One region of the Aminobacter sp. SR38 genome, then DNA from elsewhere that is predicted to be linked to it. Evidence: riboswitches for the same ligand, from Rfam matches in the RefSeq annotation. Region 1 holds a riboswitch; each other region holds the start of a gene.
What was found. A riboswitch is a leader RNA that binds a small molecule or an ion and turns the genes downstream of it on or off. The one in region 1 is predicted to bind cobalamin.
Positions count from the first base shown of each region.

Region 2: another riboswitch for cobalamin. It lies ahead of IG197_RS11910 (aromatic ring-hydroxylating dioxygenase subunit alpha); the one in region 1 lies ahead of IG197_RS25605 (CbtB-domain containing protein).
Region 3: another riboswitch for cobalamin. It lies ahead of IG197_RS09605 ((2Fe-2S) ferredoxin domain-containing protein); the one in region 1 lies ahead of IG197_RS25605 (CbtB-domain containing protein).

Region 1 is NZ_CP062112.1:5,233,035-5,242,770, reverse strand. It holds gene IG197_RS25645 (FAD-dependent oxidoreductase) at 1-1,828, shown strand, start outside; gene IG197_RS25640 (creatininase family protein) at 1,898-2,701, shown strand; gene IG197_RS25635 (tyrosine phosphatase family protein) at 2,877-3,380, opposite strand; gene cobD (threonine-phosphate decarboxylase CobD) at 3,377-4,402, opposite strand; gene cbiB (adenosylcobinamide-phosphate synthase CbiB) at 4,434-5,399, shown strand; gene cobO (cob(I)yrinic acid a,c-diamide adenosyltransferase) at 5,410-6,027, opposite strand; gene cobU (bifunctional adenosylcobinamide kinase/adenosylcobinamide-phosphate guanylyltransferase) at 6,027-6,527, opposite strand; gene IG197_RS25610 (CbtA family protein) at 6,529-7,305, opposite strand; gene IG197_RS25605 (CbtB-domain containing protein) at 7,322-7,498, opposite strand; cobalamin riboswitch at 7,533-7,730, opposite strand; gene IG197_RS25600 (gamma-glutamylcyclotransferase) at 7,798-8,487, opposite strand; gene IG197_RS25595 (DUF1624 domain-containing protein) at 8,609-9,607, shown strand; gene IG197_RS25590 (isoprenylcysteine carboxylmethyltransferase family protein) at 9,604-9,736, shown strand, end outside.
Region 2 is NZ_CP062112.1:2,419,967-2,429,702, reverse strand. It holds gene IG197_RS11930 (ribonucleotide-diphosphate reductase subunit beta) at 15-1,142, shown strand; gene IG197_RS11925 (hypothetical protein) at 1,133-1,366, shown strand; gene cobF (precorrin-6A synthase (deacetylating)) at 1,363-2,121, shown strand; gene metH (methionine synthase) at 2,308-6,045, shown strand; cobalamin riboswitch at 6,133-6,340, shown strand; gene IG197_RS11910 (aromatic ring-hydroxylating dioxygenase subunit alpha) at 6,458-7,705, shown strand; gene IG197_RS11905 (hybrid-cluster NAD(P)-dependent oxidoreductase) at 7,728-8,825, shown strand; gene IG197_RS11900 (ABC transporter ATP-binding protein) at 8,875-9,633, opposite strand; gene IG197_RS11895 (iron chelate uptake ABC transporter family permease subunit) at 9,630-9,736, opposite strand, start outside.
Region 3 is NZ_CP062112.1:1,967,901-1,977,636, forward strand. It holds gene IG197_RS09580 (Arm DNA-binding domain-containing protein) at 1-69, opposite strand, end outside; gene IG197_RS09585 (polysaccharide pyruvyl transferase family protein) at 389-1,354, opposite strand; gene IG197_RS09590 (glycosyltransferase) at 1,375-2,130, opposite strand; gene IG197_RS09595 (cupin domain-containing protein) at 2,535-2,891, opposite strand; gene IG197_RS09600 (hypothetical protein) at 3,059-3,403, shown strand; cobalamin riboswitch at 4,299-4,491, shown strand; gene IG197_RS09605 ((2Fe-2S) ferredoxin domain-containing protein) at 4,606-5,385, shown strand; gene IG197_RS36645 (hypothetical protein) at 5,555-5,680, shown strand; gene IG197_RS09610 (hypothetical protein) at 5,749-6,075, shown strand; gene IG197_RS09615 (hypothetical protein) at 6,237-6,449, shown strand; gene IG197_RS09620 (fatty acid desaturase) at 6,748-7,671, shown strand; gene IG197_RS09625 (GlsB/YeaQ/YmgE family stress response membrane protein) at 7,761-8,015, opposite strand; gene IG197_RS09630 (YegP family protein) at 8,178-8,366, opposite strand; gene IG197_RS09635 (L-2-amino-thiazoline-4-carboxylic acid hydrolase) at 8,529-9,032, opposite strand; gene IG197_RS09640 (dipeptide/oligopeptide/nickel ABC transporter ATP-binding protein) at 9,029-9,736, opposite strand, start outside.

The DNA.
Region 1 (9,736 bases):
CGTCAACTGCGCCGGCATGTGGGCGCGCGAGCTGGGCGCCAAGAACGGTGTCAGCATCCCGCTGCATGCCTGCGAGCATTTCTACCTCGTCACCGAAGCCATTCCCGGCCTCGGCCGCCTGCCGGTGCTGCGCGTGCCCGACGAATGCGCCTACTACAAGGAAGACGCCGGCAAGATGATGCTCGGCGCGTTCGAGCCGGTGGCCAAGCCCTGGGGCATGGACGGCATCCGCGAGGATTTCTGCTTCGACCAGTTGCCCGAGGACATGGATCATTTCGCCCCGATCCTCGAAATGGGCGTCAACCGCATGCCGATGCTGGAAACCGCCGGCATCCACACCTTCTTCAATGGGCCCGAGAGCTTCACCCCCGACGACCGCTATTATCTCGGCGAGGCGCCGGAGCTGGGCGGCTACTGGGTCGCCGCCGGCTACAATTCCATCGGCATCGTCTCATCTGGCGGTGCCGGCATGGCGCTGGCGCAGTGGATCCATGACGGCGAAGCGCCGTTCGACCTCTGGGAGGTCGACATCCGCCGCGCCCAGCCATTCCAGAAGAACCGGCGTTATCTCAAGGAGCGCGTCTCGGAGACGCTGGGCCTGCTTTATGCCGACCATTTCCCCTATCGCCAGATGGCGACATCGCGGAACATCAGGCGCTCGCCCCTGCATGAGCACCTGAAGGCGCGCGGAGCGGTGTTCGGCGAAGTCGCCGGCTGGGAGCGCGCCAACTGGTTTGCGCGCGAAGGCCAGGTGCGCGAATACAGATATTCCTGGAAGCGGCAGAACTGGTTCGACAACCAGCGCGACGAACACCTGGCAGTCCGCAACGGCGTCGGCCTGTTCGACATGACTTCCTTCGGCAAAATCAAGATCGAGGGCCGTGATGCGCTGGCCTATCTGCAGCGCCTCTGCGCCAACGACATGGATGTCGAGCCCGGCCGGATCGTCTACACCCAGATGCTCAACCAGCGCGGCGGCATCGAAAGCGACCTGACGGTCACACGGCTTTCACCGACGGTCTTCCTGGCCGTCGTGCCCGGCGCCACGCTTCGCCGCGACCTCGCCTGGCTGCGGAGGCATCTTCGCGACGAATTCGTCGTCATCACCGACGTAACTCCGGCAGGATCGGTGCTCTGCCTGATGGGACCGAATTCGCGGGAGCTGATCGAAAAAGTCAGCCCCAACGATTTCTCCAACGACAAAAATCCGTTCGGAACCTGGCAGGAGATCGAGATCGGCATGGGCCTTGGCCGCGCCCATCGCGTCACCTATGTCGGCGAACTCGGTTGGGAGCTCTATATTCCGACCGACCAGGCGGCGCATGTATTCGAGGTCATCGAGGAAGCCGGCGCCGATCTTGGGCTGAAGCTGTGCGGCCTCCACGCGCTCGATTCCTGCCGCATCGAGAAGGCTTTTCGGCATTTCGGCCATGACATCACCGACGAGGATCATGTTCTGGAGGCCGGACTCGGCTTTGCGGTCAAGACCGGCAAGGGCGACTTCATCGGCCGCGACGCGGTGCTGCGCAAGCGCGAGGCGGGTCTTGCCCGCCGGTTGGTCCAGTTCCGGCTGACCGACCCCGAGCCGCTGCTGTTCCACAACGAGGCCATCGTCCGCAACGGCAAGATCGTCGGCACGATCACCTCGGGCAATTATGGCCATTATCTCGGCGGCGCCATCGGGCTCGGTTATGTCCCCTGCGCTAACGAGACCGAGGCAGACGTGCTCGGTTCGCGCTACGAGATCGAGATCGCCGGCGAACGTTTTACCGCCGAAGCCTCGCTGCAGCCGATGTACGATCCCAAGGCCGAACGCGTGCGCATGTAGCCGCCCCTTACAAAATCGCCCGCGCTGACATATTCAAACGGAGGCAAATTCATGCGGCGAGGCCGGGCAGTGACGAAAAAGCAGCGACGCGTCTGGTGGGGCGACTTCAAGGCGGCCGATTTCGCCGGTCTCGATCCGGAAATGACGATCGCCGTCATCCCTGTCGCGGCCATCGAGCAACACGGCCCGCATCTGCCCGTCTCGACCGACCTTTCGATCATGGAAGGCATGCTGGCCGAGACCTTCGCCCATCTGCCCGACGACCTCGACGCCCGCTTCCTGCCGATCCAGGCAGTCGGCAAGTCCGACGAGCATATGCAGGCACCCGGCACGCTCAGCCTGCCCGCCAATATGCTGGTCGACGCCTGGACCGAACTCGGCGCCTCGATCGCCCGCGCGGGCATCCGCAAGTTCGTGTTCGTCACCTCGCATGGCGGCAATGAGGAGGTGATGGGCATCGTCTCGCGCGAACTGCGGGTGCGCTTCTACGCCCTGTCGGTGCGCTCGAGCTGGGGCCGCTTCGGCACGCCCGACGGCCTCTACCTTCCTCGCGAGATCCAGCTCGGCATTCATGGCGGCGATGTCGAGACTTCGCTGATGCTGCATTTCCGCCCCGAGCTGGTCGAGATGGCAAAGGCCCAGGACTTTGCCTCCAGCTTCGAGCGCACTGAGGCCGAGTTCGACCTGCTGCGCTCACATGGCCCACACGGCTTCTCGTGGATATCAAGCGATCTCAACCCGCATGGCGTGGTCGGCAATGCGCTCGCCGCCACCGCCGAGAAAGGGCGGCTGACGGCCACACATCAAGCCAAGGGCTTCGTTCGCCTGCTGCAGGACATCCGCAAGGCGAAGTTGGCGGAATGGCTGGCGTAGAGATGGTGCGTCCTTCGAGGCTCGCCGATCGAAAGACAGCGGCTCAACGGGGTGAAGGGTCGCACGACCGGCCTCATCCTGAGGTGTGAGCCCGAACGGTCTGCGCTGTTGTGCACAGCCCATCGGCGGGCGGGCCCTGAAGGACGTACGACCAGCCAAGCTGAACCCTGACCGCCTAGACCTCCAGCCCGAATGTCACGCCCTCGAAACAATCGGCGCCACGACCGATGGCGGCGATCGCCGTCACCATGCGCCCGTTGCGTCCCAGAACGTGGTCTGCCACCGCAATCAGCCGCGGATTGGGCGTTGCCGTTGGTGAAAGTCTCCGCAACAGCAGGGCAAGCTCCGTCTCGTCGCGCGACGGATCGAATGCCGCAGCGATAATGTAGGCCGACGCCGTCGACCGGCTTACACCAGCCCAGCAATTGATCGCCAGCGGCCGCGAGCGGTCCCAGGCGCGAGCGAAATCGAGCAATTGCCGCACATGGGCCTCGCCGGGCAGCGTCATGCCGTCCTGCTCGACCGCGATGTCGTGCATGTTCATCAAAAGGTGATTCTCGGCGCGGATCGACACTGGCCGCGTCATTTCCATTCCGGCCGAAAGCAGTGAGACAAGCCGCTCGGCCCCGATGCGCGCAACTGTCTCGTCGACCTTCGAAAGCGGGCAGACAAAGATCACGGCGCAGCCTCCTTCTTCGCCGCTTCCCGGTCCTGCGCCCAGTCACCCAGGGCCACGTCAAGCCGCCGCCACTCGACTTCGTGGCCCGGCAGGCCGCAGCGCAACTGGGTCGGTCGATCGGTGAAACCGCGCACCAGGATACCCTCGCGCCCCAGTGCCTTGAACAGCCCGGCGGCGTCGGAAATGTCGACATGGCGGAACAGCGACGTGCCACCGGTGACGATCACGCCAGCGCGGGCAAAGGCCTGGTCGAGACGATGCGCGGCATGCGCCAGCGTCGTCCGCATCTCACGCTGCCAGTCAGCATCCGACAGTGCCTTGATGCCATACTCGAGCGACGGTACGGCCACCGACCAGGGCCCGAGCTCTTCCTCCAGTCGACCGGCGATATCGGGGTGGGCCAGTGCAAAGCCGAGACGGATGCCGGCCAGCCCGTAGAACTTGCCGAAGGAGCGCAGCACCACGAGGCCACTATGTTCGACGTCGCCGGCAAGGCTCTGCGCCTGCGGGCCGACGTCCATGAACGCCTCGTCGACGACCAGAAGCCCACCGCGGGCGCGCAGGCTGGCGGCCAGTTCAAGCAGGTCCTTGCGCTGCACGACACGGCCGTCAGGGTTGTTCGGATTGACCACGACGGCGAGGTCGGCGTCGAAAAGCTGCCCGAAATCGCGCGTCTCGGCCACCTGATGACCGGCGATCGCAGCGGCGCGGGCGTGTTCCTGATAGGTCGGCCCGAGCACGAGGGCGCGGCCGGACCGCACCAGCGAGGCGATGCGCGGCAATAGAATCTGCGTGCCCGGCGCCGGCACCACATGGGCGGCCGAGGGCGCACCGTAAGCAGTTGCGGCAACCGCTGCGAGGTCGCGCGCCCGACCCGGCTCGGGCAGGCGCGACAAGGCTGTGGCAGGCAGCTCGAAAAGCGGATAGGAGTTTGGATTGATCCCGGTCGACAGGTCGACGAATGGCTCGGGCGCTCCCGGAAACAGCGCCCTCGCCCGTTCCAGGCTGCCGCCGTGGTCCACGGTCCCTGTCCTACGTCCTGCAAGAAGCGTCATGTCTTTTCCGCTCGCCTTCCTGTCGCTTCTGGTTGAACTCGGTCTCGGCTATCCGGACCGGCTTGTGCGCAAGATCGGTCATCCGGTCATCTGGATCGGTAAGCTGATATCCTTTCTCGACATCAGCCTCAACCGAGCCACCGATACCGACGCTCAGCGCCGCATCTGGGGTGTCGCCGCCCTCGTCGTCATCGTCACAGTGCCCGCCACAATCGCCTTCGCCCTGGAGCGGCTGTTCGGTTTGCTGCCCCTCGGCATGCTCTTGACCGCCATCGCCGCTTCCAGCCTCGTCGCCCAGCGCAGCCTCGGCAGCCATGTGAAGGCGGTCGCCGACGCGCTCGACAGCGGCGGTATCATTGCCGGCCGCAAGGCCGTGTCGCAGATCGTCGGCCGCGACCCCGAGCGTCTCGACGAAGCAGGCGTCAGCCGTGCCGCAATCGAGAGCCTGGCCGAAAACTTCTCCGACGGCATCACCGCACCTGCCTTCTGGCTCGCCATCTCAGGTTTCGCTGGAGGTGCCGCCTACAAGGCGGCCAACACCGCCGATTCGATGATCGGCCACCGCACCAGCCGCCACGGAGCCTTCGGCTGGGCCGCCGCCCGTTTCGACGACCTCATCAACCTGCCGGCCTCACGCCTGACCGCGCTTGCCATCGTGCTCGCCGCCTTTCTCGTGCCCGGCGCCGACCCGAAGGCCGCCTGGGAGGCCGTCTGGCGCGACGCCCAAAAACATCGTTCACCCAATGCCGGCTGGCCCGAGGCCGCCATGGCCGGCGCGCTCGGCCTCGCCCTTGCCGGCCCTCGCGCCTATGGCGGCGTTTTGGTCGAGGACGCCTTCATGGGCGCGGGCGGCCGCCGGGACGCCAATGCCCGGGATATCCGCGCAGCACTCCGCCTCTACTGGACCGCCGACGCCATCCTGGTCGGCGCCATCGGCCTGATCGGCTTCGCCATCTGGCTCTGACACAGCAGCGCTAGAACTCGATTCCCTTCTGAGCCTTCACGCCGGCCGAGAAGTGATGCTTGGTCGCGCCCATCTCGGTGACAAGGTCGGCAGCCTCGACCAGCGCCGGCTTGGCGTTGCGGCCGGTGACCACGACATGCAGGCCCTCGCGACGGTTCTTCAGCGTCGCGACCACCGCCTCCAGATCGAGATAGTCATAGCGCAGTGCGATATTGAGCTCGTCGAGCACGACAAGCGAAATTGTCGGGTCGGCCAGCAGTTCCTGCGCCTTTGCCCAGGCTGCTTCGGCGGCGGCGATGTCGCGCTTGATGTCCTGCGTCTCCCAGGTAAAGCCCTCGCCCATCGTGTGCCAGACGGCGCGGTCACCGAAGGCGGCGAATGCGTCCTGCTCGCCCGAATGCCAGGCGCCCTTGATGAACTGCACGACGCCAACCCGCTGGCCATAACCCAGCATGCGCAGCGCCAGACCGAATGCCGCGGTCGACTTGCCCTTGCCGGGACCCGTGTTGACGATCAGCAGCCCCTTCTCGACGATGGTCTTGCCGGCGACCTCGGCATCCTGAACCGCCTTGCGCTTGGCCATCTTGGCGCGGTGACGTTCGGCTTCCTGCTCGTCGATCGTCTTCATCATTTCACCTTCATCGGCAGGCCGGCGACAAGAAACAGCACCTCTTCGGCCACGGCCGCCACCTTCTGATTGAGCCTGCCGGCATCGTCACGAAAACGGCGGGCCAGTGCATTGTCGGGCACGATGCCGAGCCCAACCTCGTTGGAGACCACGAACCACGGCCCGCGCGGACGCGACAGTGCCTCGACGAGCGCCGCACATTCGGCCTCGACGTCATGATCGGCCAGCAGATGATTGGTAAGCCAAAGCGTCAGGCAGTCGACCAGAACAGGCGCGCCATCGGGCAGGCTGGCGAGCGCGCCGACCAGATCCAGCGGCGCGTCGAGCGTCCGCCAGCCCTCGCCACGGCGTCCCAGATGGATCGAAATGCGCTCACGCATCTCGTCGTCATAAGCCTGCGCCGTGGCAACATAGGTCCACGGCGCAGGAAATTGGGTGATGAGCTGCTCGGCATGCGCGCTCTTGCCGGAGCGCGCGCCGCCGAGCAGGAGGGTCAGCATCTCAGGCAAGGCGGCTGTTCAGAGACGGCGCCGGCTCGCTCATGAAGCGGTTGCGCACATAGCCCGCCACCGCACCCAGCACGACCCAGAACACCAGATTGGTGATGGTGACGGCGACGACGAAGCTGTGGTGCAGGTCTGCTGGAATCGGCGACTCGTGGCTTTCCGGTTGCGGTGCACCGACGATGTGCGGCGCAACGATCAGCACCACACCGAGTATCGCCAGCGGCAGCGACTGCTTGAAGGCGATCAGCGCGAGACCCGCCGCGGTGGCGACGACGGTCAGCGTCCACCAGATCTGGCGTGCGCCAAGATCGGCGGCCGGCATCGCCGGCAGCTCCGGCGGCAGGCCAAGACCGGGAGCCAGGGTAAACACGGCAAAGCCGGCAAAGCCCCAGAACACGCCCTGGCGCCAGTTGGCGATGCCACCGGCAAACTCGGAAACGGCGATCAGGATCAGGCCGAAAGCGATGCCGCTGACGATATTGGCGAGCGCCGAATAGGCAAAACGTTCAGCGCCGTCGGCCGGAGCCCAGGCTTCTTCTTCGGCTGGCGCCGCAGTCTGTGCCGCCGTGGTTTCGGCGCCGGCCGCAGGGGCGGTCGCCTCAGTACCGGCAACTGGTGCCGCGGCGTGCTCATGGCCACCGCCGGCGTTCTCATAGGTCTCCGCCTTGAGGATCAGCGGGACGGTTGCATAGGTCTGGAGTGCGGCAAGGACCACGCCTGCCAATAGCCCGCTGATCGCCGCGATGAACACGACGTTTCTGAAGATGGACATTGTTGGATCGCCTTGGTTAGTGGCAGGGGAAAGCCATCGAGTGGCGATAGTCGTGGGCAGCGTTGTGCACCACGTCCATATGCGAGAACCCGAGGAAGCCAACAACGAAAAGGCCGAGCAGCGCGGCAAGCGCCAGCTGCATGCTACGCGACTGCGAAGAGACGTCGGTGCCGAGAGCAGAAACAGTGTTCATCACAAGTCCTTTCGCCCTCCACCCGAGGGCACAGAGATAAGTGCCTGTCGCCGGCAGGTCTCCTGGCTTGCGGATCGGCACCCTTCCCCGCCTTCCCGAAGCAAGCTTCAGTGGCATTTGAGGAGAGCTAACCGCATACAGTTGCGGGGGCAGCCACGGCTTTGGACCTTCAAATGGCCCTTACCGCATTCCCTCTTGATTCCGTAACGGAACCGACGACGCCGCAACTATAGAAACAAATGGCTTGGGCGGCAAACCAAATTCCGACGCCGCCGCGCTCGAAAGCGGCGTTCCGGCGATCATCCGCGGGCCACGATTCGCTCGGCCACCAGATGCTGGAGCCGCCACAGATGCCGGTCGTGGATCGCCCGCTGCTCGAGGTTGCTGACCACATTATAGAGATAGTCCGCAGCCGAACCCCAATGGCCGCAGGTCGTCGCCAGTCGCTCCGCCACCGCGTCCTCGCCCAGCGCGCCGGCATAGGCGTGGCCTTTGCGGTTGATGACGAAGGCGAGCGCGGTCAACGGACCTTCATCGGTGGCGAGCTTCAGCCAGCGCGGCTTGTAGGTGGAGGGTTTCAGCGTCATCTCGCGGCGAAACAGCTTGTCCAGCTGCTCGCGGCGGTCGCCGTCCGTCAGCCTGAGCGCCACGCCCTTGCACTGGCCGCCGCGATCCATGCCCATCATCAGTCCAGGCTCAGCCTTTGTGGCGCGCCAGCGGGTCATGTTGATGCAGAACGAACGGTGCCAGCCGCGCGCCAGCGCCACCCTTTCGTCGGTGTGCTCCACCTCGGGTTTCCAGATCAGCGATCCATAGGCAAACAGCCACAACGGTCCATTGCCGGGACGCGCGGCAAGCGTCTCGTCGATCATCACCTCATAGTCGGCGTCGTCGAGATGCATCGCATCGGGGTCGGGGCCCGTGTCAGCGACCTCGCGATGGCAACGCGCCACCAGCTCCTCGGTCAGCGCCATCTTTCGTCCGCTCATGCCCGCCCCATCAATTGCTTAACCCTGTGCACGACAGACAGTTCTGCTCTCTTCCGCCCCGCTTCAACCATGATAGTGCTGCATGGGCGCTGCAACACCCGAAAACGCAGAAGCGAACAACATGACGATGCAACCGGACCCCGACCAGATCAAAGCACCTTCTCGGCGCGTATCGGTCATCGACATCGCCCGCGGCGTAGCCCTGATCGCCATGGCGATCTACCACTTCGCCTGGGACCTCGAATTCTTCGGTTATGCCGATCCGGGCATGACCGCCTATGGCAACTGGAAGCTGTTCGCGCGCTGCATCGCCTCGAGCTTCCTGTTCCTCGTCGGTGTCAGCCTGGTGCTGGCACATGCCAAGGGCATCCGCTGGCCCGGCTATTTCAGGCGGCTCGCCATGGTGACAGCGGCGGCACTAGCGATCACCGTCGCCACCTGGTTCGCCACGCCAGACACCTTCATCTTCTTCGGCATCCTGCATCATATCGCGCTCGCCAGCGTGCTTGGCCTTGCCTTCCTACGCGTCCCGCCGGTGCTGACGCTGATCGCCGCTGCTCTGGTGATCGTAGCACCCCACTATCTGCGCTCGGAGGCGTTCAATCACCCGGCCCTGGTCTGGATCGGCCTTTCCACCGCCAACCCGCGCTCCAACGATTTCGTCCCGCTGTTCCCCTTCTTCGGCGCGGTGCTGGCTGGCATCGGCGTCGCCGGACTGGCGCTCAGGGCAGGCCTGATCGAAAAGATGGCGCGGCTTCAGCCCGGCGCCTGGTCGCGCCCCCTCTCCTTCTTTGGTCGCCACAGCCTTGCCTTTTACCTCATTCACCAGCCGGTGATGATCTCGCTGGTCTGGCTCTTCGCCCAGCTCTTCCCGGCCCCGGTCGAAACCCGCGAGGTCACTTTCCTGAAATCCTGCCAGCTTTCCTGCGAGCAGAGCCGCGACACCGATTTCTGCTCGCGCTACTGTGTCTGCATGCTCGACGAGTTGCAGAAGGATGATTCGTTCGATCGGCTCTATGCCTCCGACCAGAGCCCGAAGTTGAAGGCCCATGTCGGGCAGACCGCCGCCATGTGCACGACAAGCACCGAAAATCAGACGATACCAGGAGGAGCGCAGTGACCAATCCCAACGCCGCCCCCAGCAAGGTGCCATGGCCGCCGATCCTCTACCTCGCAGCAATCGTGGTGGCGGCGGTGCTCGGACTGCTCTATCCCTTGCCGTGGATCACCGAACCGCTGTCGGACTTGC
Region 2 (9,736 bases), 2.8 Mb from region 1:
AAAGGAACAACAAGATGCTCGACTGGTCCGAACCAAAGGCTGCCGCCGCCACCATCCACCCCGCCTTCACAGGCGACGTCCCGCTTGCCGATGCCACGGGGCTGGGTGTCATCGAACGCGGCGGTGGCCGCGTCCGCGTCGACGACAAGCGCATGATCAACGCCCGTGCCGACGTGAACCAGCTTCTGCCGCTCAAATACCGCTGGGCCTGGGAGAAATATCTCGCCGGCTGCAACAATCACTGGATGCCGACCGAAGTGTCTATGCAGGCCGACATCGGCCTGTGGAAGTCGAAGGATGGGCTGACCGACGACGAACGGCGCATGATCAAGCGCAATCTCGGCTTCTTCGCCGCGTCGGAGAGCCTGGTTGCCAACAACATCGTGTTGGCCATCTACCGCCATCTGACCAATCCGGAATGCCGGCAATATCTGCTGCGCCAGGCACTCGAGGAGGCGGTGCACACCCACACCTTCCAGTACATCGTGGAGAGCCTCAGCCTGGACGAAGGCGAGCTGTTCAACATGTACCGCGAGGTGCCATCGATCACCGACAAGGCGGCATGGGCGCTGAAGCACACCCAGCATCTCGACGATCCGGATTTCAGGACCGGCACGCCTGAAGCCGATCAGGCTTTCCTGCGCGACCTCGTCGCTTTCTACGTCATCTTCGAGGGCATGTGGTTCTACACCGGTTTCGCCCAGATATTGTCCCTGGGCCGGCGCAACAAGATGGTCGGCATTGCCGAGCAGTACCAGTACATCCTGCGCGACGAGTCGATCCATCTGAACTTCGGCATCGACGTCATCAACCAGATCAAGCACGAGAACCCGCATCTGTGGACGCCGGCGTTCCAGGACGAGATCCGTGGCATGATCCGCACGGCTGCTGAGCTCGAGGCCTCCTATGGCCGCGATACGATGCCGCGCGGCTTCCTTGGCCTCAATGCAGCGCTTTGCGAAACCTATATGCACTTCATCGCCAACCGGCGCTGCGCCCAGCTCGGGCTGCAGCCGGTTTTCGCCGAAGTCGAGAACCCATTCCCGTGGATGTCCGAGGCGATGGATTTGAAGAAGGAGAAGAACTTCTTCGAGACCCGTGTCATCGAATACCAGAATGGTGGAGCGCTGGCATGGGACTGACCTGGAACCGTCCCACCATTGCATCGGCCATGCCCGAACCCGAACAGGTGTTCCTGGCTTGGCTGGTCGCGCAGCCTGAAGGCGGCAACCTCCACGAGGCCGCCTCGCGGCAGGCCACTCGGCTCGCCGAATATGGTGGCAGGCATCCGGGGCCGCGCCGGCTCAGGCAATTGTTTCTGGACCTTGCCGCCGAACTCGGCGGCGGCAGGGCCATGCCGTCATGAAGCGAAAGATCCTTGTCATCGGCATCGGTGCGGGCAATCCCGACTATGTCACGATCCAGGCTGTCGATGCGCTCAACCGGGTCAACGTCTTCTTCATCCCCGACAAGGGTATCGAGAAGGACGGGCTGGCGCGGGTCAGGCGCGAGATCTGCGAACGCTTCATCCGCGACCAGAGCTATCGCACCGTCGCGTTCGAAGTGCCGCGCCGCAGGCCGGCGGGGGAGGACTACGGCACCGCCGTCGCAGATTGGCATGACGCTGTCGAAGGCGTCTACCAACAGCTGCTCATTGAGGAACTCGAGGAAGACGAGTGCGGCGCGTTCCTCGTCTGGGGCGATCCGACGCTTTACGACAGCACCCTGCGCATCCTCGACCGGCTGCAGGCCAAGGGCGGCTTCGAACTCGAATATGATGTCATTCCGGGTATCACCAGCGTCCAGGCGCTTGCCGCCCGGCACAAGGTCACGCTGAACAGGATCGGCCAGTCGATCGCCATCACCACCGGTCGCAAGCTTGCGGAGGGTTTTCCCAACAATGCCGACAGCGTCGTCGTCATGCTCGACGGCGAAGGTGCCTTCGCCGGTCTCGATGGTAATCTCGACATCTGGTGGGGCGCCTATGTCGGCACGCCGGATGAAATCCTGGTGTCGGGCAAGTTGCGCGAGGTCGTCGGCGACATCGAGCGCATTCGCAAACAGGCGCGCGAGCAAAATGGCTGGATCATGGACACCTATCTGCTGAAGCAGCCGGACTAGCCGGCAGGCTGGTCGTGTTGCGCATGGTCGTAAATGCGACAACGACACACTCGACATATTGACATAAAGATGTCTTTATGTGACCTGACGGCTTTGTCGCCGAAAGGATGAAAAGTGTCGCAAAACGCCACCTCGCTCGACGCCCTGTTTGGGTCGGTTGCCGCCAAGCCAGACGGTTCGGAGGTGATGGCAGCGCTGAAAGCGGCGGCGCGCGAGCGCATCCTGATCCTCGATGGCGCGATGGGTACCCAGATCCAGGGGCTCGGCTTCGACGAGGACCATTTCCGCGGCGACAAATTCACCGGTTGCGCCTGCCATCAGCAGGGCAACAACGACCTCTTGATCCTGTCGCAGCCCAAGGCGATCGAGGAGATCCACTACAAATACGCTATCGCCGGCGCCGACATCATCGAGACCAACACCTTTTCGTCGACCTCCATCGCCCAGGCCGACTACGGCATGGAGGACATGGTCTATGAGCTCAATCGCGACGGCGCGCGGCTGGTCCGCCGCGCCGTCGTCCGAGCGCAGCAGGAAGACGGCAAGCGCCGCTTTGTCGCCGGCGCGCTCGGGCCGACCAACCGCACCGCCTCGATCTCGCCTGACGTCAACAATCCCGGCTACCGCGCCGTCACCTTCGACGATTTGCGCATCGCTTACGGCGAACAGCTGCGTGGCCTGATCGACGGCGGCGCCGACATCATCCTGATCGAGACCATCTTCGACACGCTCAACGCCAAGGCGGCAATCTTTGCCTGCGACGAGATCTTCATCGAAAAGGGCGTGCGCCTGCCGGTGATGATTTCGGGCACCATCACCGACCTGTCCGGCCGCACATTGTCCGGCCAGACGCCGTCGGCCTTCTGGAATTCGGTCCGCCATGCAGATCCGTTCACGGTCGGCCTCAACTGCGCGCTTGGTGCGGCCGCCATGCGCCCGCATCTGGCCGAACTGTCCGATGTCGCCGAGACCTTCATCTGCGCCTATCCCAATGCCGGCCTGCCCAACGCCTTCGGCCAGTATGACGAGAGCCCCGAATTCATGGCCTCCCAAGTCGAGGACTTCGCGCGCGAGGGTTTCATCAACATTGTCGGCGGCTGCTGCGGCTCGACGCCTGAGCACATCCGCGCCATCGCGCAGGCTGTCGCCAAATATCCACCGCGCCAGGTGCCGGAGCTCAAGCCGCAGATGCGCCTGTCGGGCCTCGAGCCGTTCACGCTCACCGACGAGATCCCCTTCGTCAATGTCGGCGAGCGCACCAACGTCACCGGCTCGGCCAAGTTCCGCAAGCTGATCACATCAGGCGACTATGCCGCCGCCCTCGACGTCGCCCGCGACCAGGTCGTCAATGGCGCGCAGATCATCGACATCAACATGGACGAGGGCCTGATCGACTCGAAGAAGGCGATGGTCGAGTACCTCAATCTTATCGCCGCCGAACCCGACATCGCACGCGTGCCCGTCATGATCGACAGCTCCAAATGGGAGGTGATCGAGGCCGGGCTGAAATGCGTCCAGGGCAAACCGATCGTCAATTCGATCTCGATGAAGGAAGGCGAGGAAGCCTTCCTGCATCATGCCCGGCTGTGCCGGGCCTATGGCGCTGCCGTCGTCGTCATGGCATTCGACGAGCAGGGTCAGGCCGACACTAAGGCGCGCAAAGTCGAGATCTGCACTCGCGCCTACAAGCTCTTGACCGAGCAAGCCGGCTTCGCGCCCGAGGACATTATCTTCGATCCCAACATCTTCGCTGTCGCCACCGGCATCGAGGAGCACGACAATTACGGTGTCGACTTCATCGAGGCGACGCGGGAAATCACCCAGACCTTGCCGCATGTCCATGTCTCGGGCGGCGTGTCGAACCTGTCGTTCTCGTTCCGCGGCAACGAGCCGGTGCGAGAGGCGATGCACGCCGTGTTCCTGTATCACTGCATCCAGGCCGGCATGGACATGGGCATCGTCAATGCCGGCCAGCTCGCCGTCTATGAATCGATCGACCCGGAGTTGCGCGAGGCCTGTGAGGACGTCGTGCTCAACCGCCTGCCCAAGGCCGGCGGCACCGCCACCGAAAGGCTGCTGGACATTGCCGAGCGCTTCAAGGGCGCGGCCGGCAAGGAAGCCAAGGAGCGCGACCTTGCCTGGCGTGACTGGCCTGTCGAGCAACGCATCAGTCACGCTCTGGTCAACGGCATCACCGAGTTCATCGACGCCGATACCGACGAGGCGCGGCTGAGGGCCGAGCGTCCGCTGCACGTCATCGAAGGCCCACTGATGGCCGGCATGAATGTCGTCGGCGATCTGTTCGGTGCCGGCAAGATGTTCCTGCCGCAGGTCGTCAAGTCGGCCCGTGTCATGAAGCAGGCGGTGGCCGGCTTGCTGCCACATATGGAGGCGGAAAAGGCGGCCAACGCCGCTAACGGCATCGACAATGGCGAACGCCAGACTGCCGGCAAGATTTTGATGGCAACGGTGAAGGGCGACGTCCATGACATCGGCAAGAACATCGTCGGCGTCGTGCTGGCCTGCAACAACTACGAGATCATCGATCTCGGCGTCATGGTGCCGGCAACCAAGATCCTCCAGGTTGCCAAGGACGAGAAGGTCGACATCATTGGCCTGTCCGGCCTGATCACGCCCTCGCTCGACGAAATGGCGCATGTCGCCGCCGAAATGGAGCGCGAGGGGTTCGACATTCCGCTGCTGATCGGCGGCGCCACCACGAGTCGCGTCCACACCGCGGTGAAGATCCATCCCCGCTACAGCGCCGGCCAGACAGTCTACGTCACCGATGCCAGCCGCGCTGTTGGCGTTGTCTCCAACCTGCTGTCCCCTGAGGCCAAGGGCAGCTACGTTGAACAGGTGCAAGCCGAATACCAGAAGGTCGCCGACGCCCATCACCGCGCCGAAGCTGACAAGCAGCGATTGCCGTTGGCCAAGGCGCGTGCCAATGCGCACAAGGTCGACTGGTCATCTTATGCGCCGCCGAAGCCAACCTTCCTCGGCACCAGGGTGTTCGAAGCCTGGGACCTGGCCGAACTGGCCCGCTACATCGACTGGACGCCGTTCTTCCAGACCTGGGAACTCAAGGGCCGTTACCCCAAGATCCTCGAGGACGAGAAGCAGGGCGCCGCGGCGCGCCAGCTGTTCGACGACGCGCAGGCGATGCTCCGCAAGATCATCGACGAGACATGGTTCGCGCCCAAGGCCGTCATCGGCTTCTGGCCGGCCAATTCGGTCGGCGACGACGTCAGGCTGTTCACCGACGAGGCACGCAGCGAGGAGCTTGCCACCTTCTTCACCCTGCGCCAGCAGCTGACCAAGCGCGACGGCAAGGCCAATGTCGCACTGGCCGACTTCATCGCTCCCGCCGACAGCGGCAAGCCGGATTATCTCGGCGGCTTCGTGGTCACTGCAGGCATCGAGGAAGTGGCGATCGCCGAGCGCTTCGAACGCGCCAATGACGACTACTCCTCGATCATGGTCAAGGCGCTGGCCGACCGTTTCGCAGAGGCCTTCGCTGAACGCATGCACGAGAAGGTGCGCAAGGAGTTCTGGGGCTACGCGCCTGATGAAAACCTCGCGCCCGACGACCTGATCGGTGAGCCCTATCGCGGCATCCGTCCGGCGCCGGGCTATCCCGCCCAGCCCGACCACACCGAAAAGGTGACCTTGTTCCGCCTGCTCGATGCCGAGAAAACCGCCGGCGTCAGCCTCACCGAAAGCATGGCGATGTGGCCGGGCTCGTCGGTCTCCGGCATCTATCTCGCCCACCCCGAGAGTTATTATTTCGGCGTCGCCAAGGTCGAGCGCGACCAGGTCGAGGATTATGCGCGGCGCAAGGGCATGACCATCGCCGAGGTCGAGCGCTGGCTCGGGCCGATCCTCAACTATGTGCCGGCATCGTTCGCCGAAGCGGCCGAATAGCAACACGGTGACATCACATGGGCTCTGTCGCCTTTGCGCTGAGCCCGTGTCGTTTTCATGCTCGTGCCCGGCCACCAATCCGTGGTCTGATCCGGTCATGTTCAAGGTGCTGCTTCGAGTGTGAGACGAAGCGGAGAATTGGGAAGCCGGTGAGAAGCCGGCGCTGCCCCCGCAACGGTGGCGGAGTTATTGTTTCGACGGGAGACCACTGGGCCAGCCGGCCTGGGAAGGTGTCGAGACAGTCCGAAAGGACAGCTCCGAAGCCCGGAAACCAGCCTTGAACCTGACAGAACTCGACTGATCGCGGTGGGCGGTCAAGAGGCGGATCGTTGCTGCACGGACCTCTGCGTCCGCCGGCTGGCGTTCTTCCCAAATCAAGCCACCCGTTCAGTCCTTGGTGCGAGGACAGGACATGGATGCGAAGAACGAAATGCTGAAGCTGCTGCGCGGACGCCGCGACGGGTTCAGCCTGGCACAGCCCTTTTACACCGACCCGGATTTCTACCGGCTCGACCTCGAGCTGATCTGGTACCGCGACTGGCTGTTTGTCGGCCATGACTGCGAACTGGCCAAGCCGGGCAGCTTCTTCACCGTCCAGGTCGGCGACTATCCCGTCGTGCTCGTCCGCGACCAGAAGGGTGAGTTGCGCGCCTTCCACAATTCCTGCCGGCATCGCGGCAGCCGCGTCTGCACCACGGACAAGGGTACGGCGGCCAAGCTCGTCTGCCCCTATCACCAGTGGACCTACGAACTCGACGGCCGCCTGCTGTTCGCGCGCCAGATGGCGGAAGGTTTCGACAAGAGCCAGTTCGGCCTGAAGCCGGTCGCCTGCGAATCCGTCGGCGGCTACATCTTCATCTGCCTCGCCGACGAGCCCGCCGACTTCGCGCCGATGCGGGGCATGGTCGAGCCGTACCTGCTGCCGCACCGGCTGCGCGAAGCCAAGGTCGCCTTCGAAAGCACAATCGTCGAGAAGGGAAACTGGAAGCTGGTCTGGGAAAACAACCGCGAGTGTTACCACTGCGCCGGCAATCACCCTGAGCTGTGCAAGACCTTTCCCGAGGCGCCGAACGTTACCGGCGTCAATGGCGCCGAAAGCGATCCCGAAATGCTGGCGCACTGGGCAAAGTGCGAGGCGGTGGGGTTGCCGAGCAAGTTCCGCATCGATGCCGGCGGCCAGTACAGGGCGACACGCGCGCCACTGCTGCGTGACGCGGTGAGCTACACCATGTCGGGCAAGCGTGCAGTGCGGAAAAACCTCTCCGACAGCGTCTCGGCCGACAGGATCGGCACGCTGCTGCTCTATCACTATCCGACAACCTGGAACCATGTGCTCGGCGACCATGCCGTCACCTTCCGCGTGCTGCCGATCAGCGCCACGGAAACGGCCGTCACCACCAAATGGCTGGTTCACAAGGATGCCGTCGAAGGCGTCGACTACGACCTGGCCGAACTGACCCATGTCTGGACCGAGACCAACGACCAGGACCGCCGCATCGTCGAGGAAAATGCCTTCGGCATCAAATCGCCGGCCTACGAGCCCGGGCCTTATTCGGAGGAACACGAGGGCGGCGTCATGCAGTTCATCGAATGGTACGTCGGCTTCATCGAACCGCGGCTGGCCGACGGCGGCAAGCCGGTCCTGCGCAACGTCGCCTGACCGGGAGAGGGGCATGAACGCGATGACCGAGCTTGGCCTTTACCGCAACCTCGACGAAATGGCGCCCTGGAACGACCGGCTCCAGGTGCTGGAGGTCATCGGCGTCACCGACGAGGCGCCCGACGTCAGGACTTTCACCTTCCGCTCCGACAACCAGACCTGGTTCCGCTACAAGCCGGGCCAGTTCGTGACGCTCGAACTGCCGGCCGAACCGGCACCCGTCATGCGCACCTACACGCTGTCGTCCAGCCCGTCGCGGCCGTTCTCCATCGCCGTCACCGTCAAGGCGCAGGCGGGCAGCGTCGGCACACGCTGGATGTTCGACCATCTGAAGCCGGGCGTCCGCATCAAGGCCTATGGCCCTTCAGGCGACTTCTCGCTGCACCAGCATCCGGCCGCCAAATATCTGTTCGTCTCGGCCGGGTCCGGCATCACGCCGATGATGTCGATGCTGCGCTGGCTCAACGACTGCGCGCCGTGGACGGACGTATCCTTCGTCAACTGCGCGCGCCGTCCGGAAGAAATCATCTTCCGGAAGGAGCTCGAACTGCTGGGCACACACATGCCCGGACTGTCGCTCGGTTTCATGATCGAGGAGCGGTCGAGCCGCGAAGGCTGGTTCGGCCATATGGGCCGCATCGATGCGGTGCGACTGCCGTTGCTGTCGCCCGACTTTCGCGAGCGTGAGGTGTTCTGCTGCGGCCCAGACCCCTTCATGCGTGCGGTGCGCGGCATGCTCGAGTCTTCCGGCTTCGACATGTCCCGCTACCATCAGGAAAGCTTTGCCGCACCTGCCGTCGAGGAGGTCCCCGCGCCGTTCTCGACGCCGGGCGAGGACAGCGAGACTGTGCCGGATGCCGTCCTGCCGGTTCGTTTCGCGTTGTCTGATGTCGACGCCGACTGCCTCTCGGGCCAGACCGTGCTGCAGACGGCGCGTGCTTCGGGCGTGCGTATTCCGGCGGCCTGCGAGTTCGGCCTATGCGGCACCTGCAAGGTCAGGAAGCTCTCCGGCGAGGTCGAGATGAGCCACAATGGCGGCATCCTCGACCACGAGATCGACGATGGCTTCATCCTTGCCTGCTGCTCGAAGCCGCTGTCGGCGATCGAGGTCGAGGCGTAGCGCAAGTCAGGAAAACCGTGCAGCGTTTTCCGTCCGGAGTTGGGAAAAGTCAGCGGTGGTGCAGCACCAGCGGCGCGCCGCCGACGTCGATGACGTCCATGCCGTAGCCAAAGACGCGGGCCAGCATGTCGGGCTGAAGTACCTCGGCCGGCGATCCGTCGGCGACGACGCACCCCGATTTCATTGCAACGATCCGGTCGGCATAGACGGCGGCGTGATTGATGTCGTGCAGCACGACGATGACGGTGCGTTTGTCGTTGTCGGCGGCCGCGCGCAGGTCACGCATCAACTGGCGGGCAAACAGCATGTCGAGATTGTTCAGCGGTTCGTCCAGCAGCATGTAGTCGGTGCCCTGGCAGAAGGCCATGGCGACCATGGCGCGCTGGCGCTGGCCGCCCGACAGATTGTCGAGGAAGCGGTCGGCGAGATCCATCAGGCCGAACTGCTGCAAGGCCGCCTCGATCAGCTTCATGTCGTTTGCGTCGATTCGCCCGCGCTGGTGCGGAAAGCGGCCGAAGCCGACGAGTTCGCGCACCTTGAGCCGGCTTGCCACCGCCGGGTCCTGGCGCAATATGGCGAGCGTCCTGGCCAGCTGGCGGCTTGGCGTCGTGTCGACCGGCAGGCCGTCGACCGAGATCGATCCGCTCTGCAGCGGCTGCAGCCGGGCGATCAGCGACAACAGGCTCGACTTGCCGGCGCCGTTGGGCCCGACCAGCGCGGTCACCCCACCCTTGGGCATGGTCAGCGACACATCCTCCAGGATTTGCGTGTCGCCGAGGCGCAACGAAACATTCTTGATCTCGATCATCGCTTGCTCGTTGTGATCAGCATGGCCAGGAAGACGAGGCCCCCCACGAATTCGATGACGACGCCGAGCGTCGCGGCACCGCCCAGAAGATGCTGCAGCACCA
Region 3 (9,736 bases), 2.4 Mb from region 1:
CCAAAGACTTTGCTCGCCAGACTGGTCAGGTTCGAGTGCGTCGACAATGCGCTTGGTGAGCTTCGGCAAAGCGTGACCCCATCAATCCCGGAAGATGTGGTCCAACGGCGGAACCAACTGAAATCAAATTTCCGCCGCTCCCGTCAAGCGCCGGTAAATGAGATAAAGCAGCAATCCATTGATTTATCTCGCTGAATCAAGAATGGGTAAACTTGAGGCGCATCGGGGGAAACACGTCGTGATAAAATTCGTAATGATGGGTCGCGTGTTCGAGTCACGCAAGCGGCACCAGTTTCCCAGGAAAATCAGCTCCTTCAAGATGCCCACGCGGCATCGGAAATCTATGCCCATTTCGGGACTGTCCTTCGCCCCACGAGGTGCAGACGGATCAGTCCGCGATGGCGTCGACGCTTGCCGCGAGAGCATCTTCGACAAGCGTACGGATCCTGGCCTGGGCTCCGACCAGCTGGGCCCGCCAATTGCCGGTGCGCAATTCGTCAAGAGCCGCCCGCACCGTTTCGGCAGACACCTTATCCGCGTGGAACACAAATGGCCAACCGGTCCTGCCGACCACGGCTGAAACCTTAGCTCCACCGGGAACCTGATCGATCGCAATCACCGGCTTTCCTGCGGCGAGCGCCAACAGCGCCCCATGCATGCGGGTCGTCAGCACGATGTCGGATCGTGCGAACCCGGCATGGATCTTCCCAGGACCATTCTCAGGTGATAGCACCGTGTCGATTTCGATCGGGTGTAGCGTCGACCCGCGCACCACATCTTGGAACATCGCCAATGCCTGAGGTGCCATCGCAACTCGCCTGGCGCCATACTCGCCTTGAGGGCCACGCAGGCAAACACCTGCGGTCTCGAGCCGCTCCTTTCCAGTGGGTTCAACGGCCTCCGAAACGGCGAGATCGAAATACGGTGGATCGACGCCATCACGGCCAACAATGTGATGGAAGCGGCGATTCATCCTGGCGTGATTGGGAAGGACGCTGACGCCTGCCGCGATCTTGGTCGCATGCCTGTGGACAGACAAAAGGTCGTTCAGGTCGCGACTGTAGGTGATCGGACCACAGACGAACACGAGCTTTTTCGCAGGCTTGATCGCATAGAGATCATCAACCGGCAGATGGCCCGGAATCTGCAGTTCCGGATGCGAAATGACGGCGTGCTCGACGCCGCCCAGACGCAGCCTCGATGACAGGTTGTCGACCGCCATCAGGTCGCCGATCGTCGGACCGCCCCTGTAGCCGTAGCTTCCCCACCAGAACAGAAGCGTCGGCGGCGTGTCGACGGTGCGCGCAGTCAGATATACACGACGAAAGGAGCTTAGCCGGCTCTTCAGCGACATCAGTGCAGTCTCGAAACGAGCTATTGAGTGACAACGGCGTCCAGAAGGCTGCCGCGTATGATTTCGCGTCCTGATATGACCGACGCGCTCAAATGAACGCCAAGCGTCCGATTGGTTGCTATATCGGGCCAGGACAGCCCGCGATCGAAGAGCAGGTTGGTGTTCTGGTAGCTGACCGGATAGAACACATCGATCGGCTTGGCCGAAGCTGCAATTTCGTGGCGCCGGGTGACGTTGGTCAACAGTTGCGGTCCAATGACACCCCAACGATGGCGGGATACCGGGACAGGCAGGCGCATGGCCTTGCGCAGGCGCAGCAACCGTCTCTTTGTGCTTCGATACCACCATGGAATGAAATGAGGATCGCTGGATGCCGCGATCAGCTCATTGAGCGCCGGATGCTGCGAAGGCAGCCCCAGCACGGCGCCATTGATCGCCTTGTCGGATTCCCAGCCGAAGAGGAATTCCTCCTGCTGGATCGGCCTCAGGCAATAGACATCGCAATCCACGTATATGCCGAGGCCCGCCCGCAGGATGCGGTACCGATAGATATCCGACGCCAAAGCCAGGCTACCGGTCGTCTCATGCGCAACGATTTCCGATCGAGCCATCAACCGTTGGGCGTCGAAAAGTTCGACGCCTTCAGGCACGTCCTCCGGCCGGTCAAACACATGCAGAACGACACGATGCCCATTTCGAAGAAACGACCTCAGACACCCCGCGTGGACCGGCCCCAATCTGTTGCCGATCCACAGCGAATTCACCACTGCCAACATGAATTACCACCCCATACCTGCCCGGGGCCTAAATAAACCAGCTCGGGCAAAGGTCAACCTTCTGCAAGCACAGGTGGTGGCTCGCAGTAGCTGCGGACAAGGTCGACGGTGATGTTGTGGTGGTCGCGCAGCGAGCGATCAGTCCTGGCCGCAAAGCCTGGAAAGGTGCTCATTCTCGGCCGGGGAACGCAACATGCGCGATGCATCTCGCGTTGTTTGATCATTCAAAGCTGCACCAGCCTTTTCCCAAGGAAATTAAGCCAGCAAGGCATCACCGGTGCGCCTGGTTCCGCTCACTGTCGGAACCAGGTCGAATCAATCAGGCGTTCGCCCGCGTGCACGAGCCGGCCGGCAGCCTTCTTCGACAGCCGATGGAGATATCCCCGCCGGTTGCGCGGTGTTTCCTACGATCCCAGCGTAACGACGAAGTGCTTCGTCACCGGCTCGATGATCTTCCAGGTGCCCCTGAAATCCGCTTCCACGACGAACGCGTCGCCCGGCCCAACCTCGACGGGCGTGCCGCCATCCGGCGTGATGATGATGCGACCCGAGATCATGTGGACGAACTCGTAGTCGGTGTAGCTGGCGTGGTAGGTGCCTGGCGTGGCCTGCCACGTTCCCGACAGCACCTTGCCATCCCCGGTCGTATGCTGGACGGCCGTCTTCATCGTCGGCTTTCCGTCGACCACCACCCATCCCGGTAGGTCGTTGGAATCGGCACCTTCCGGCTGGCCAAATTTGAGGATTGTTTTGTTCGCCATGGTATTCTCCTCCCTTAAGACACCCCTGCATAGCCGACGCCCTCAATTCAGGCAACTTTGTTTCCTTATGATAAAGAGGCGTATTCCTAGGTTGGTGTTCTGCCACCGCCCCTTGCGGAATCAGCCCTGTCGGTGTTGATGGACGGATGTTTAGCAAGGACTCATAGATGAAGGCCAAACTGCTCGCTGCGGTGACGATGCTCGCAGTTGCCGGCTGTGCATCCCAGCCTGCCGACTATGCCACCACACTCTCCGCCAAGGATCCCAAATGGCGGTCAGCGGACTGCACGAAAGCTCGAGTTGAGGCGGCGAACTACGCAGCGCAAGAGAAAGAAACGCTGAGCGTATCGGCAGGGCTGCTGCTTGGCCCATACGGGCTCGGCATCGCCATGGCCGGTAAGGAACATCGCGCCAAGATGCGCAAGCAATTCGCCCGGAACATGCATCTGAAATGCTCGAGCAAGCCCCTTCCGGCCAGCCTGGCGAGCAGCGCGGACACCGCGAAGCGGTAACTTCAGTCCTCACTGCCAACGGCGCGCATGTGCGGCAAGCTCGTCGCGCGCCTGCTCCAATGCCTCCGGCGAAGCGTTCGCCCACGCGGTGAGCCGCCGCCGCGCACATCATCGACACCTCCGATCCTCACCTGTGGCTGTCGCGATTGCATGCCGGGCCACATTGGTGGGGTGCCCACGAAAACAGGCCAAAGCTGCTCTGCAATCATTCTGGCGACCCGCCTGGTGGCCGTTTCCAGCGTCTCACGTTGGCGGTAACTCACGACACTCGCCGGTGTCCTGGCAACGCACCGGTGGACGGCCGCTCAGATTGCCCTGAACGGGCTCGACGCCGCTTGCGATCCAGCCGCTCTACACGAGAAGTTGAACGACCGCGCCGTCCGCTCGCTGGCGTTGGTTGACCTTACGTTAGGAACCTCTAAACGACCTACAGGCTCACCTCGTCCTTACCCCACCTTGGACCACCCGAGCTTAGCGCCCGCCCTGCCCCCCCAATCAATGGGCGGGCGCGTCCCCTCGCACATCCGATGTCGCGCAGACAAGCTTATCAGCCGCGGACGCCTTCACATCGCAGCTGCGAGCTTCCCGCTTCATATCGACGCCGGTTGCCGATTTTCATGTCGATATGCCTCGGGCAGGCGCCGTTCGCCTTGTGCGGTTTGCACAGAAGGCAGCCGGCCCTGGCATTCCTGGGCTTATTCCGCTTGTGGTGCATGTCCATCTCCGGTCTCTACCGGTGCGCCCCGATGGCGCACGGTCATGATCGGAAGGGCTGCTTGGCAATCGTCGTCCATCGCCGGACCATGTGCAGCAACACCAAGCGATCGCAAGGCAGCGCATTGCTGGCCTAGGTACTTGTCCATCGACAACCCTTGACTTGCGTCTGCCCGCATATAGCTTGCCGCGCGGTTATGGTTCTTCTGCTTTCGGGCGGAAGCTAAGAGGGAATTCGGTGCGAAACCGAAGCTGCCCCGCAACTGTAAGCGGTGAGCCGCATTGCCGATTGTGTCACTGGCCGACGGCCGGGAAGGCAGGCAATGAGCCGAGACCCGCGAGCCAGGAGACCTGCCTGACCGAGTGATGTTTCGTGGGCGGGGTGTACCACCGGAGCGCAGGTTCGTGCAGGCGGCGCTATCGGCCATCGCCTTTCACCAACATGCGTTGCGACAATCCCGACCGCAGTCAGGCCAGGGATCGATCGTTTGCACAATACCGAAGTTGAGACCGCGCAGTCCCAGGCCAGACGTGCCATCGTGCTCGTCGCCAGGTCGGCCTTTGCTGCCGCGCCCTACAGGCAGATGCAGCAGCTCTGTGATCTCGCCGCGGCGTTGCCCGGCGTCGATCACACCAGCTTCGGCTTCACCGAACAAGGCACGCCGTCGCTGCGCGAGGCGCTTGCGGCACTTCGCCAGCAGGATTTCTCCGATATCCTCATCCTGCCGCTGATGCTGCCGATCGAGCCCAGCTTCAATGCCTGGCTCACCAAGTCGCTGCGCCGGTGGCAGGCCGAGGACGCGGCACCTTGGCCGACGGTGCGCATCGCGCGGGGCCTCGCCGAAAGCCCGCTGCTGGCTGCAATGATGGCCGACCTCGTCACCGGCGCCGACGCGACGCCGCCCATCCCGCCGCTCGACAGGCTGGCGCCGGAGGGCTCGCTCGTGCCGGCGCAGAAACGCCGCGTGCTGGTCTGCCAGGGCGGCCCGTGCAATGCCGCCGGCGCGGACCTGATCTGGGGCCACCTGCGCAACCAGCAGGACCGCCAGAAGCTGCGCGTGACCGGCGACGGCACGATGAGCGCCAAATCGACCTGCCTTGGCCCCTGTAACCTGGCACCGGTGCTGCAGGTCTTTCCCGAAGGCACCTATTACGGCGGGGTCACCGAGGCCGCCGTCGACCGCATAGTCACCGAACATCTGCTCGGCGGCGCGGTGGTCGACGACTTTGCCTACCACCCCACCGGCCGCAAGCAGGTGCTGCGGTGAAGGCCCATTGAAAACAAGGGGGATCGTGTCGTTCCGCCACCATCTGCTTTTCGCCCCTGCCTTTTGTCGGCCTGGACAGCGACATGCTGTTCTGCCGTGAACCTGATCTGGCACTGGAAGTTGCTGCGGCCGCCCTTCGGCTCCGTCGACGTCAAGGGCATGTGCACATATGGCCGCGACGACCGATCCTCGGGACGGTTATTGGCAGGCGCCGTCCCGGACTTTGGGCGTCGACTACGACCTGGTGCCGATGATCGAGACCACCGTCGACAAGGCTGGGGTCAAAGCGAGCTAATATGGCGGCCTCGTCGTGGTTCGGCGAGAAGACCGTATCCTCGGCTACTCGGCTGTTTCGAGCGTTCGGTGGCAGCAAAGCTCGCGCCCAATGTCAGCCATCGTGTCGAGGCGGGCCACGGGGTCGTTTCCGCCCGGGGAAGCGAGCTGTGGGACAGTTCGCAGGCCTGCCTGTCGCTGGCCATGCCGGGCAGCGGCCTGACGATGCGCACCTTGTCGGCACCGCACAACTTTCCGCACCACCTGTTCGACCCGATTCCGGCCGAACAGCAACGCTTGCCGTTGTCGATCGTCCACTATCACGACGTCTTTACCAGGCACGGCGCGCAATCCGCTGCTCAACGGATCGACGGATGTTCCCGCCGATATCCGCCACTGGCTGGAAGCCAAGGCTGAAACGCTCAGCAGCGGCAGCGGCGCCTGGGGTCGTCGGGCACAGGTCCGATGGGATGACACAGCCTGTTGCGATCCACGTCAATCCATCGATCTAATTGACCCAAGGGAAACATCAGCGACTATTGCGCAGGGCTAGATCAGTTCAGTGGGCGGTGGCAGTCATGGCAATTCAAGTATCCTATTCGCGGCGTGATGTCCGCGAAGAGTTGGTGCGTCGGCGCGAGACTTACATCGCGGCGCAAAGATCTCTGTCACCGCCTTCGCCGCGGGGATATGGCAACATGGAATGCGTCCATTGTCATAATCGCTTCATCGGCGTCACCGCTGCCGCCTGGAAGTTCGGCCTCTGCGACGACTGCCTGCATCACGACTGATTGTCCAGCCAGCGCAGCTCCCTTTGCGGGAGTTCCAGCGCCTGGATCGACGGCTGTGGAACTTCCGTGTCCGCGGCGTCCCAGGCACATTCTTGGGCGATCTACCTTCCCCGATGATCCGGCCAACCCCGCATCCGCAAAAGCAGTAGGTCGCCGCCACGGCCCACCGTCCACATTCATATTTCGGGGTAATTCCAAACGTACCTTGACCCTGAATTAGAAACTGCGCAACCTCGCCCGAAACGGAGGAGGCGGCTCGATCGTGGGGAAGCGATCCGGGCCGCAAATGGGAGCATCTATGTCCGACCAGATCGCGGCGTCGTCCGCCACGCCCGCAATTGCGCGCCGACCGCTTCTGGCCCGCATCGACTGGCTCAATTTGAGCGGCCTCGCCTTCTATCATGTCGTCGCGCTCTACGCCTTGCTGCCCTGGTTCTTCAGCTGGACCGGCGTCATCCTCTGCATCGCCGGCATCTATGTCTTCGGCACGCTCGGCATCAACCTCTGCTACCACAGGCTTCTCACCCATCGCGGCTTCACCTGCCCGAAATGGCTCGAGCACGGGCTTGCGATCATCGCCGTCTGCGCCTTCCAGGACACGCCGGCGCGCTGGGTTGCGGTGCACCGCCGCCACCATGAGCACGCCGACGAGGAGCCGGATCCGCACAGCCCGATCGTCACCTTCCTCTGGGCCCATATCGGCTGGCTGCTGGTCAAGTCGCCCGACATGGAGCGCATGCAGATCTACGGCCGCTACGCCAAAGACATCGTTCGCGACCCGTTCTACCGCAAGCTCGACAAGCCGCATGTCTATCTCGGCATCATCATCGCGTCCTGGGCAGCTTTCTTCGGCGGCGGCGTCGCCGCGAGCCTGATCACCGGCGGCACGACTGACGAGGCGATCCAGCTCGGCCTCAGCCTGCTCGTCTGGGGCGTGTTCGCGCGCACCGTGATTACCTGGCACATCACCTGGTCGGTCAATTCGGTCACCCATGTCTGGGGCTACCGCAACTACGACACGACAGACGACAGCACCAACAACGTCATCGTCGGCCTGCTCAGCAATGGCGAGGGCTGGCACAACAACCACCACGCCGACCCGCGCTCGGCCCGCCACGGCCACCACTGGTGGGAATTCGACGTCACCTACCTGACCATCAGGTTGCTCGGCGTGCTCGGACTGGCGAGCAAGATCGCAGAGCCGCGGAAGCGCGCCGACTAGCGCCGCCAGACCTTTTCAAGAGGGGACAAAAAAGATCGCCGGCGAAGCTGTGCTTGCCGGCGATCGCAACTACGTCTCGGGTGGTTTCGCTAGGCTTGTTTCACCAGTCTGAGCAGTACGAGCAGGATCACCGCGCCGATGGTGGCATGGATGATGGCAGCTATGATGCCCGAGCCCAGGCTGATGCCGATCGTCGGAAGCAGCCAGCCGGCGATCAGCGCGCCGACGATACCGACCACGATGTTGCCGATCAGGCCGAAGCCGTAGCCCTTGACCAACTGGCCGGCGAGCCAGCCGGCAACGGCGCCGACGATCAGGAAGACGAGCAAGCTTTCGATACCCATTTGTCTCTCCAGGTTCTGGCGCATCGGCCGGAGCACGTCACGAGCCACGATGCGCAGTTGCAACGACCAGCGCATGATCGACAAGCAGGCAGCCAGAGATCATGCTGGAACAACAGGCTGGAGACGGGCCGACCTATCGGCCCGCCGTGGAAATGCCGCCCGTCAGGCGACCGCCGTGGTCTGATCCTCCACCGTGGCGCCGGGCGTGTTCTTCTTGATCGACTCGATCGCCTTCAGCGCCGATGCCTTGGCCGAATAGCCTTCCGAGCTGAACATCACCTCGCCATTGGAAGCCCTGAAGCGGAACCGAAACTCGCCGCCCTTGTCCTTGTAGACCTCGAATTTGTACATCGCATTTCCCCGTATGTGCCGATCCGCGACTCACGCCGCTGACGAATCGTCGCACGACGGCAACCCGAGGAAAAGCGCGAAGCGATTTTCGCGACGCAAACGCACCAATACAACCGCCAAGGCCCATCGCCGCTGCACCCGTCAGCCGCGCCAAGTGCGATCTCAGATATCGCGGTCGGTCAGGCAGATGTGGCAGCAGCCGGAGCCATGGCCCGGCTTCCAGGTGACGTTTTCGAAGCGCACACCGGTCGCCTCGAACAGGCCGCGGTCGAAAGCGCCGGCGATCCGGCACAAGGTCGCCAGCCTGTCGTCGCCGACACCGGCCCCCACCCAGGCGTCCTTGAGCGGACAGCGCTTGACCTTGAAGGCGATGTGATGGTCGCTGCGCTCGACATCGGTGGGGTACATGCGCCCGCCATCCGGACTGACGGCCAGGAAGGCCTCGCCGATGGCGCGCGCATCGTTCGGCCCGAAGCTGGCGAACGCCACCTGTGCGACCTCGCGGCCGCGCTTCTCAATCGCCCTCACCAGGACTTCTTCCGCCTTGGCGTCGCCAAGCTCGGCGGCAAGTTCATCCAGCATCAGCCGGTAGAGATCGGCGCGGTTGCGAAAGGCGGAGTCAAGTTCGGCAGCGAGCTTTTCGGCGCGCATGGCATGTTCGGTCACGAAACGGTCTCCTTGAAAACAGGCAACCTTGGGAACACAGGCAGTTCCGGCGTGGCCGCCACCAGCGCCCGGCCCGTGGCCGAGGCGGGCGCGGCTATCACGGCGGCGGCGTCGCCCTCTTCGACGATACGACCGCTGTCCATGATCGCGATGCGGTGGGCTACGGCGCGCACCGCACCAAGGTCGTGGGAGATGAAGAGATAGGCGACGCCCTCGTCCCGTTGCAGCTCGGCAAGCAGGTTGAGGATGTCGCCGCGCACCAGCACGTCCAGCGCCGACAACGCTTCGTCGAGCACGATCAGCGCCGGCCGGGCAGCAAGCGCGCGCGCGATCGCCACGCGCTGGCGCTGGCCGCCCGATATTTCGTGCACGCGACGGCTGGCGAGCTCGGCGGCGAGACCGACACGCTCCAGCAGCGCTGCGATTGCCTTGGGTCGATCGGCGCGCCCGACGATGCCGTGAATGCGCAGCGGATCGTCGATCAGGCGGGCCACCGTGGCGCGCGGGTTGAATGCCGCCAGCGGATCCTGGAACACCATCTGCAGCTTCGTCCGGGTGGCCCTCAAGGCTGCCCCCCGCAATCCCAACAGTTCCTCGCCGTTGAAGCGGATGCTGCCGGCATCGGGCTCGACCAGCCGCAGCAGGATACGCGCCACCGTCGACTTGCCCGAGCCGGAGGGTCCGACCAGCGCCAGCGTCTCCCC